Regions from separate parts of the Lysinibacillus sp. GW247-5R2A genome, predicted to be linked through region 2. Evidence: a T-box and tRNA genes for the amino acid it is inferred to sense, from the RefSeq annotation. Region 2 holds a T-box; the other holds one or more tRNA genes.

The links. A T-box is a leader RNA that pairs with one kind of tRNA and senses whether it is charged. The one in region 2 lies ahead of serS (serine--tRNA ligase), so its partner is inferred to be a tRNA-Ser.
Region 1: it has a tRNA-Ser gene. The T-box ahead of serS (serine--tRNA ligase) is inferred to sense a tRNA for this amino acid. The anticodon was not compared.

Annotation. Positions count from the first base shown of each region.
Region 1 is NZ_JBWKZL010000025.1:2,182-6,400, forward strand. Features, by position in the region: gene dnaX (DNA polymerase III subunit gamma/tau) at 1-1,350, opposite strand, end outside; RNA gene ffs (signal recognition particle sRNA large type) at 1,494-1,761, opposite strand; tRNA gene AC07YC_RS22595 (tRNA-Ser) at 1,929-2,021, shown strand; gene AC07YC_RS22600 (ATP-binding protein) at 2,149-3,408, shown strand; gene AC07YC_RS22605 (response regulator) at 3,409-4,219, shown strand, end outside.
Region 2 is NZ_JBWKZL010000023.1:15,112-19,330, forward strand. Features, by position in the region: gene AC07YC_RS22390 (sigma 54-interacting transcriptional regulator) at 1-255, opposite strand, end outside; gene serS (serine--tRNA ligase) at 398-1,678, opposite strand; T-box leader at 1,831-2,047, opposite strand; gene pdxT (pyridoxal 5'-phosphate synthase glutaminase subunit PdxT) at 2,097-2,660, opposite strand; gene pdxS (pyridoxal 5'-phosphate synthase lyase subunit PdxS) at 2,662-3,546, opposite strand; gene pdxR (MocR-like pyridoxine biosynthesis transcription factor PdxR) at 3,650-4,219, shown strand, end outside.

The DNA.
Region 1 (4,219 bases), on a different contig from region 2:
CCAAATCGATTTTATACGTTGAACATCTTGCTTTGTAGCGTCTTTTAGTACCTCTTGAATACGACCTGTCGGAGCCTTATAGCCGTTTGGATTTTTAGCACGTGGTCTTTGCTCTTTTGGTGTTTGCGATGCTTGCACAGGAGCACCTGATTGTAATTGCACAGATAATTGTTGAACCATCTGCTCAAGCGCTACAATTTTTTGAGCGAGATCAGGGCTAATAGCCGTATCGCTCGTTGTAGTTACCGCTTGATTAGTGCTCCCTCCCGAAAAGTGTACCATTTTAAGTAATGCCGTTTCTAAATAGATTTTCGTATGGTGAGAAAAGCGCATTTCTTGCTGAGTTTTCGCAAGTATATCGATATAGCCATAAAGCATATTCGGTGCAAATTCATGCGCCAAGGATAATACACGTTCCTCGGGTGACACAAGCTCTAATAATTCAGCTAAATCATCACTTGTTTGAAGTAATAATAAATCACGGAAAAATGTTATTAAATCTTCTGAAAGACGCAGTGGATCTTTACCATCAGCAATTAGTTGCTCTAATAGGGCAAGCATTTGTGCAACATCTTTTGCTTTGAGTGCCTCGGCTAAATCATAAAAAACATCCTGACTTATTGAACCGGTAACTAATAATGTATCCTCAAGCTTTAGCTTCTCTCCGCTGAAAGATACTACTTGGTCCAATAAACTTAAAGCATCACGCATTCCCCCAGCAGCAGATTGCGCTATTACCTTTAAGCCTTGCTCCTCATACGGCAGCTCAATATCTTCTAAGACAACTTTCATACGTTCAATAATATCATTGGTAGAAAGTCGTTTGAAATCAAAGCGCTGACAACGAGAAATAATTGTTGCAGGCAATTTATGAGGCTCGGTTGTTGCTAAAATAAATACTGCATGAGGAGGCGGCTCTTCTAAAGTTTTCAAAAGAGCGTTAAAAGCACTTGTAGAGAGCATATGCACTTCATCAATAATGTACACCTTGTATCTGCTGCTTGCGGGAGCAAAACGAACTTTTTCTATAATATCTCTAATCTCTTCAACACGTGAATTTGAAGCTGCGTCAAATTCAATGACATCAGGATGCGAACCGTCCGTAATACTTAGACATGTAGCACATTCGTTACAGGGCTCCTTTGCAGGCGCATGTTCACAATTTAAAGCTTTTGCAAAAATTTTAGCTGTACTTGTCTTCCCTGTACCACGTGGACCAGAAAAAAGGTAAGCATGCGTCGTTTTATTCGCTAGGAGAGCATTTTGTAGCGTTCTTTTGACATGCGCTTGACCGGACATCTCTCGAAAAGATTGCGGCCGATACACACGGTAAAATGCTTGATACGTCACTGTTTTTCTCTCTCCTTCTCCAGTAAATAGAATAGTCTTAATTATAGCATTTGCTGCCTTATATATAAAATGAAGTTACTAAATAAAAATAAAAAAAGCATCCGCCTTATAGTAGACGGATGCTTTGAGTTGGCAATTTAATGCCGTGCACCTTTCCTTGACAGCCGCACATAAGCGTTACTCCTGTCGTTAGCTCAGATTAGGCAACCCCGCGGCACATGGATATGACCACTTAATGCTGCTTCCTTCCGGACCTGACATGGTTCATGGGTATCCATTGCGCAGGACCCAATCGTCAACACTACGTGCAGAAGGCAGACCAAACAATACGGACAGCCTCGAAAAAGGAATTCAGTCTCGCTAGAGCGGATTGCGAGTTACAGGACACCGCTACCTTCCCACCTAGCACGGCAATAACTAGTATACTTACTGTTTGTATAAATTGCAACTTAATGCACAAATTATTTATTACCCTTGTATTTTTCCCATCTTGATATTTTTTTCGAAAAAATTATTGACTTGAGTTTTAAGTTATGATAAATTTATTTTTGTCGAAAGACAGCAAAGCAGTATAACATGGAGGTATACCCAAGTCTGGCTGAAGGGATCGGTCTTGAAAACCGACAGGCGGGTAACACCGCGCGGGGGTTCGAATCCCTCTACCTCCTCCAGTTTTTAATTTCCGACTACGAATGTAGCCGTTTTTTTTTGCCAAAATTGTATGTATGACTTGTTAAATACCACTTCCGTCTCGGTTGTGGTATTTTTTTATTATATCGCTTATGGGAGGTTGTCATATTGCCATCGAAAAGAAATATAGCTCGCACTTCCCTCACTTGGGTTATTTTGATTGCTGTTTTGACCGCAATTGGTAGTGAAATTAAAATTATGCCGTTTGCCAATACGACTTTTCGCTTTGGTTTAGGCACCATTATCTTTTTCTTATGCACATTAATTAAACCCACTCCCATTATTTTAGCTGGGTTTGCTACAAGTATAGTGACAATCATTTTTCGTGTTTTTAATTCCTATTTACACGATATTTCAGTATTAGAGAGCATATTTAACCATTTACCAGCAGGATTATTTTATGTATTGTTTGCTATATGCCTACAAATTTTAGATGTTCAAACATATAGAGAAAAACCACTAAAGCTTGGTTTACTCGTCGCTTTTAGTGAGGTCATTAGTAACTTAGCCGAACAGATTTTCCGATTTTTTGTACAAACTTATACATTTTTATTTCTTCACGACCTTTTGATCCTATTAGCAGTGGCCTTATTACGTAGCTTTTTTGTAGTTGGTATTTATAGCTCTATATTGATCGCCGAACAAAAAAAACGTGTACAAGAGATGCTGAATATTGGATCTGACCTCTACGTTGAGACTCTGTATTTAAAAAAATCCATGAACCATATTGAAACCATAACAGCTAGCGGTTTTGAATTATATCGGCAATTAAAAGCTCAAGGATATCGAGCGGAAAGCTTGCAAGCTCTTCATATTGCCCAGGAAATTCATGAAGTGAAAAAGGATTCACAACGCATCTATGCAGGCATTTCAAAGATTGTTGGTGAGAGAAGCTTCGGGCCTTTTATATTATCAGAATTATTACATTATATTAATGACGGCAATAGTAAGTACGCTGAATTACTAGGGAAGAATATACAATTTGAAACAAGTATAGACTTCGATTTTCAAACAAAGGAACATATTGCACTGCTTGCGCTTTTAAATAATCTAACTGCCAATGCAGTGGAGGCTATCGAACAACAAGGTATCATTTCTATTGCTATTCAACGACAAGAGGATAATACTGTAGTAACAATATGTGATAATGGAAAGGGAATTTCACAGAATGATTTTTCTATTATTTTCGAACCTGGATTTACTACAAAATATAATGTAGAAGGTGTCGCAGCTACTGGCATTGGCCTTTCACATGTTGCTGAACTAATAGAAAAATTAAAAGGCTCCATAACCGTTGAATCAAACAATCAATACACAACGTTTAAAATCATAATTCCTACGCAAACTATTCAAACGGGAGAGACTTAAATGAGGTATTTTATTGTAGACGACGATCGCGCAAGTCGTGTCATGTTAAAACAAATTATTGAAGATAGTGGGTTAGGTACAGTGATTGGCGAAGCTCGTAATGGAGAGGATGCCATACCACAAATTTTAATGACCCAGCCTGAGATTGTACTAATCGATTTACTGATGCCAAAGCTTGATGGCATAGCCACAGTCGAGCATCTTATTCAAAATCGCTTTGAGGGTCAATTTATAATGATTTCTCAGGTTGTGAATAAAGAAATGGTTGGTGAGGCTTATGAGCAAGGAATAGATTTCTTCATTCATAAACCGATTAATCGCATTGAGGTTGAAAATGTTTTGAAAAAAACTACAGAACAATTTCGGCTAAAAAATTCACTGTTAGTTATTCGTCAATCACTTACAAATATTGAATTAAGTGAGCAAAAGGCAAATAAAGCAACTTCACGAGACCATATTCAGTCTATATTAAATGATATGGGTATTGTCGGTGAGATTGGGAGCGAGGATATTATAGCTATTATCGAAACTTTACTTGCCCATCAGCATAAGATTGCACCCCTCCCTCCACTAAAGGAGCTTTATGAAGAAATCGCTGCTGTAACAAAGGCAACACCTGATGACATTTTGAAGGAAAGTAAAGCCATAGAACAGCGTGTACGCAGAACGATATTAGCTGCCATGATTAATCTCGCAAACTTAGGTGTTGTCGATTACACCAACTCTGAGTTTGAATACTATGCCCCTCGCTACTTCGATTTTAAAGAAATTCGTCAACTCATGACTCAGATTGAAGATCATGACAATCGTA
Region 2 (4,219 bases):
CAAGGTTGTTAATTGTTGTTCATAATATAAAATTGGTTGTCCCGTTTGTAATACTTTAAAAACTGTACTCGTTTCAGGTGATAAATTTTGATAATTATCAGTTACAGTACTGTGAAAAAATTCATCTGGTGTTAAGCCGATTTCCATTAATATATTTAAATCTGCTAAATCATAAAATATTGCACAGCCTTTATCGTCAGTAATTAAGACATTGTCGAATTCTTTTAAAGCCTGAGCAAATTGCTGTAAATCCATGAATTTCTCCCCCTTGTCCCCATGAATATTACCCATTATAACGAATTTTCAAAAATTATGAGAGCTATCAATTTTGGAATTGAAAAAAGGCTATTTTAGATTACCGTGTAAAGGTTCATCTAAAATAGCCTTGATCAGTTGTTTATTTTGGGGCAATTACTTCTTTGCCACCCATATATGGTCTTAAAACTTCAGGAATTACTACGCTTCCATCAGCTTGTTGATAGTTTTCTAGTAGAGCGGCAACTGTACGACCAATCGCAAGTCCTGAACCGTTTAATGTGTGGACATATTCTGGTTTTGCATTTGGGTCACGACGGAAGCGAATATTTGCGCGTCGTGCTTGGAAGTCCTCAAAGTTTGAACAAGAAGAAATTTCACGGTACATATTTTGTGCTGGAATCCAAACTTCTAAATCATATTTTTTCGCAGCAGTAAAGCCTAAATCGGCTGTACACATTTTTAATTTACGATATGGTAAGCCTAGTAATTGTAGTACCTTTTCAGCATGACCCGTTAACAGCTCTAACTGCTCATATGACTCCTCAGGTTTTACAAAACGAACTAATTCCACTTTGTTAAATTGGTGCTGACGGATTAAACCACGTGTATCACGACCTGCAGAGCCCGCTTCTGAACGGAAACATGCACTGTATGCAGCAAAACCTTGTGGTAAAGCTTCAGCAGTTAAAATTTCATCACGGTAGAAGTTTGTTACTGGTACTTCCGCTGTTGGAATCATGAAATAATCTGTTTCCTCCAATTTAAATACATCTTCCTCAAACTTAGGTAACTGTCCAGTACCTGTTAAGCTATCGCGATTTACAATCACAGGTGGCAGCATTTCCTCATAGCCATGCTCTTCTGCATGTAAATCCATCATAAATGTCATCAACGCACGTTCTAAGCGGGCCCCAAGACCACGGTAGAATAAGAATCGACTACCAGTTACTTTGGCACCACGTTCGAAGTCCACAATTTTTAGATCTGTAGCTAAATCCCAGTGTGCTTTAATATCAAAATCAAATGCCGGAATTTCACCCCATGTATATTCCTCAACATTGTCATCTTCTGTCGTACCCACTGGTACAGATTCATGAGGAACGTTCGGCAGGCGCATCATCATATCTTTAAAGCGATCTTCCACCTCATTTAATTGAATATCAAGTTCTTTAATTTCATCGCCCACTTGACGCATACGAGCAATCACTTCATCTGCATTTTCTTTGTTGCGCTTCATAACAGAAATTTGCTCAGATACTTTATTTCGTTCTGCCTTCAGTTCTTCCGTTTTAGCAATTAGCTCACGACGCTTTGCATCTAAATTTTCAAAGTCATCTAAATTCCCTAAATCTTCATTACGTGTTAATAGCATCTCTTTAATTTCGGCGAAATTATCGCGCACGCGTTTAATATCTAACATCGATCATACCTCCAGTAGTTTCTTAATGATGGGGAATTGTTGCATCTTGTTTCTTTAGCTTGATTCAGTGGTCATTTGAACATCAATAGATAGACCTGTAGAGGGGCAGCATTTGGCTGAATCAAGAAAAACACAAAAAAGCCCCCATCCCATAAAGGGACGAGAGCTACCCGCGTTGCCACCCTAATTGATTAGACACAATGTCTAATCCACTTATTTTATAACGGCATTCCAGCCGGCAGCAGCCTACTTCATTGACTTCGACTGTGCAACTCCAGGACGGATTCACAAGTGCCTTTATCAGCTTCCACCAACCGCTGACTCTCTAAAAAAAACGTGCTTGCTACTACTTCCCATCATCGTGTTCAGTTAATTAAATTTTAACCATACTGTACTATATGAAAACAAATTTTGCAAGTCATACCATAGATGCTACAAAATATTCAAGAATACGTGTGTCTGATGTTAATTCGGGATGAAATGAACAACCTAATAAATGTCCATCCCGTGCTAAAATAATTTTACCTTCATGCTCTGCGAGAATTTCAACATCTTTTCCAACTGTCTCCATATGAGGTGCCCGAATAAAAACTGCTGGAATTGCCTCACCTATTTTAAGGATATCGAGCTTTACTTCAAAGCTGTCAACCTGGCGTCCATATGAATTTCTCGCAACTGTCACATCCATAACTGCTAAATGTGGTTCATCATTTATTAAAGTATTGGCCATTAAAATTAATCCTGCACATGTCCCAAACATGGGCAAGCCATGTTGCGCTAGCTCTCGTATAGGCTCTAATAGGTCAGAACGATACAATAGCTTTCTCATAGTCGTGCTCTCGCCACCAGGTAATACAAGTCCATCTAGTTCTATCAAATCCTGCTTCTGTTTTACTTCAACAGCTTCACAGCCAAGGTTTTCTAGCATATGAACATGCTCTCGTACCGCCCCTTGTAAGGCTAAAACGCCAATTCGTTTCATCCTACCAGCCTCGCTCTTGCATGCGCTCATGTTGTCCAAGTTGGGCAATATCAATACCCTTCATTGGTACGCCGAGTTCCTTTGATAGCTCAGCAATGAGCTTATAATCCTTGTAATGCGTTGTTGCTTCCACAATCGCATGTGCAAATTTTTCAGGATTATCGGATTTGAAGATACCCGAACCAACAAAAACACCATCAGCCCCAAGCTCCATCATTAAAGCCGCATCAGCCGGTGTAGCCACACCTCCGGCTGCAAAGTTAACAACTGGTAAACGACCAAGATGTTTGATCTCTCTTAATAATTCAAAAGGGGCTCCTAGTAATTTTGCCTCTGTCATTAATTCATCCTCTGTCATACCTACTACTTTACGAACTTGGGCATTTACTTTACGAATATGTCGAACTGCTTCCACTATATTCCCTGTTCCTGGTTCACCTTTTGTTCGTAGCATAGCTGCTCCTTCACCAATACGACGGGTTGCTTCGCCTAGATCACGACAGCCACACACAAATGGTACGGTATAATCACTTTTTAATAAGTGATACTCTTCATCTGCTGGTGTGAGCACTTCACTTTCATCAATATAATCAACCCCCATTGCTTCTAAAACGCGAGCTTCTACAATATGACCAATACGAGCTTTTGCCATCACAGGAATGGAGACTGCTCCTAGTACTTCCTCTACAATACGAGGATCTGCCATACGAGCAACACCTCCTGCTTTGCGGATATCGGAAGGTACTCTTTCTAATGCCATTACTGCTACTGCGCCTGCCGCCTCTGCAATTTTCGCTTGCTCAGCATTAATCACATCCATAATGACGCCGCCTTTTTGCATCTCAGCCATACCACGCTTCACCAAATTTGTACCTGTCTGTTTCATTGTCTAACCTCCACCTTTATGATGAAATTTAGTATAATAGAAATTGACCATATAAAAATATCCAGTTTTTTAAAAATTCATAGGGTCAGGGGGTTTTTAGCATATGGATATGCTTTTATTTCAGCTTGAACGGAATGGCGATAAACCGCTATATGATCAGCTTTACAACGGCATTAAAGAGGCTATCATTTCCAAAAAAATAGCAGTAGGTGAAAAATTACCATCAAAAAGAAAATTAGCCGATTTTTTGAATATTTCTCAAACAACGATTGAAATTGCCTATGCACAGCTTCTTGCAGAAGGCTATATTATGTCCAAATCTCGGGTAGGTTATTTTATAGAAGAAATAGATGAACTACCCTATATCCAGCAGGACACGGTCATCCCATTCAATGAGCAGCCTAAAAAAAAATCATACAAAATAGATTTTAATCCTGGTTCTATTGATATCGATGCTTTCCCATTTCAGATCTGGAGAAAATATGCAAAGGAGCTGTTTGATGAAACCTCAAAGAAATTATTATTAACAGGGGAACCTCAAGGGGAGCTTTCTTTGCGAACTGAAATTGCGAATTATTTATATCAATCACGTGGAGTCGTCTGCAACCCAGAGCAAATTGTCGTTGGCTCTGGTACGGAGCAGCTTCTGCCTATGATTTTACGTCTTTTTAGT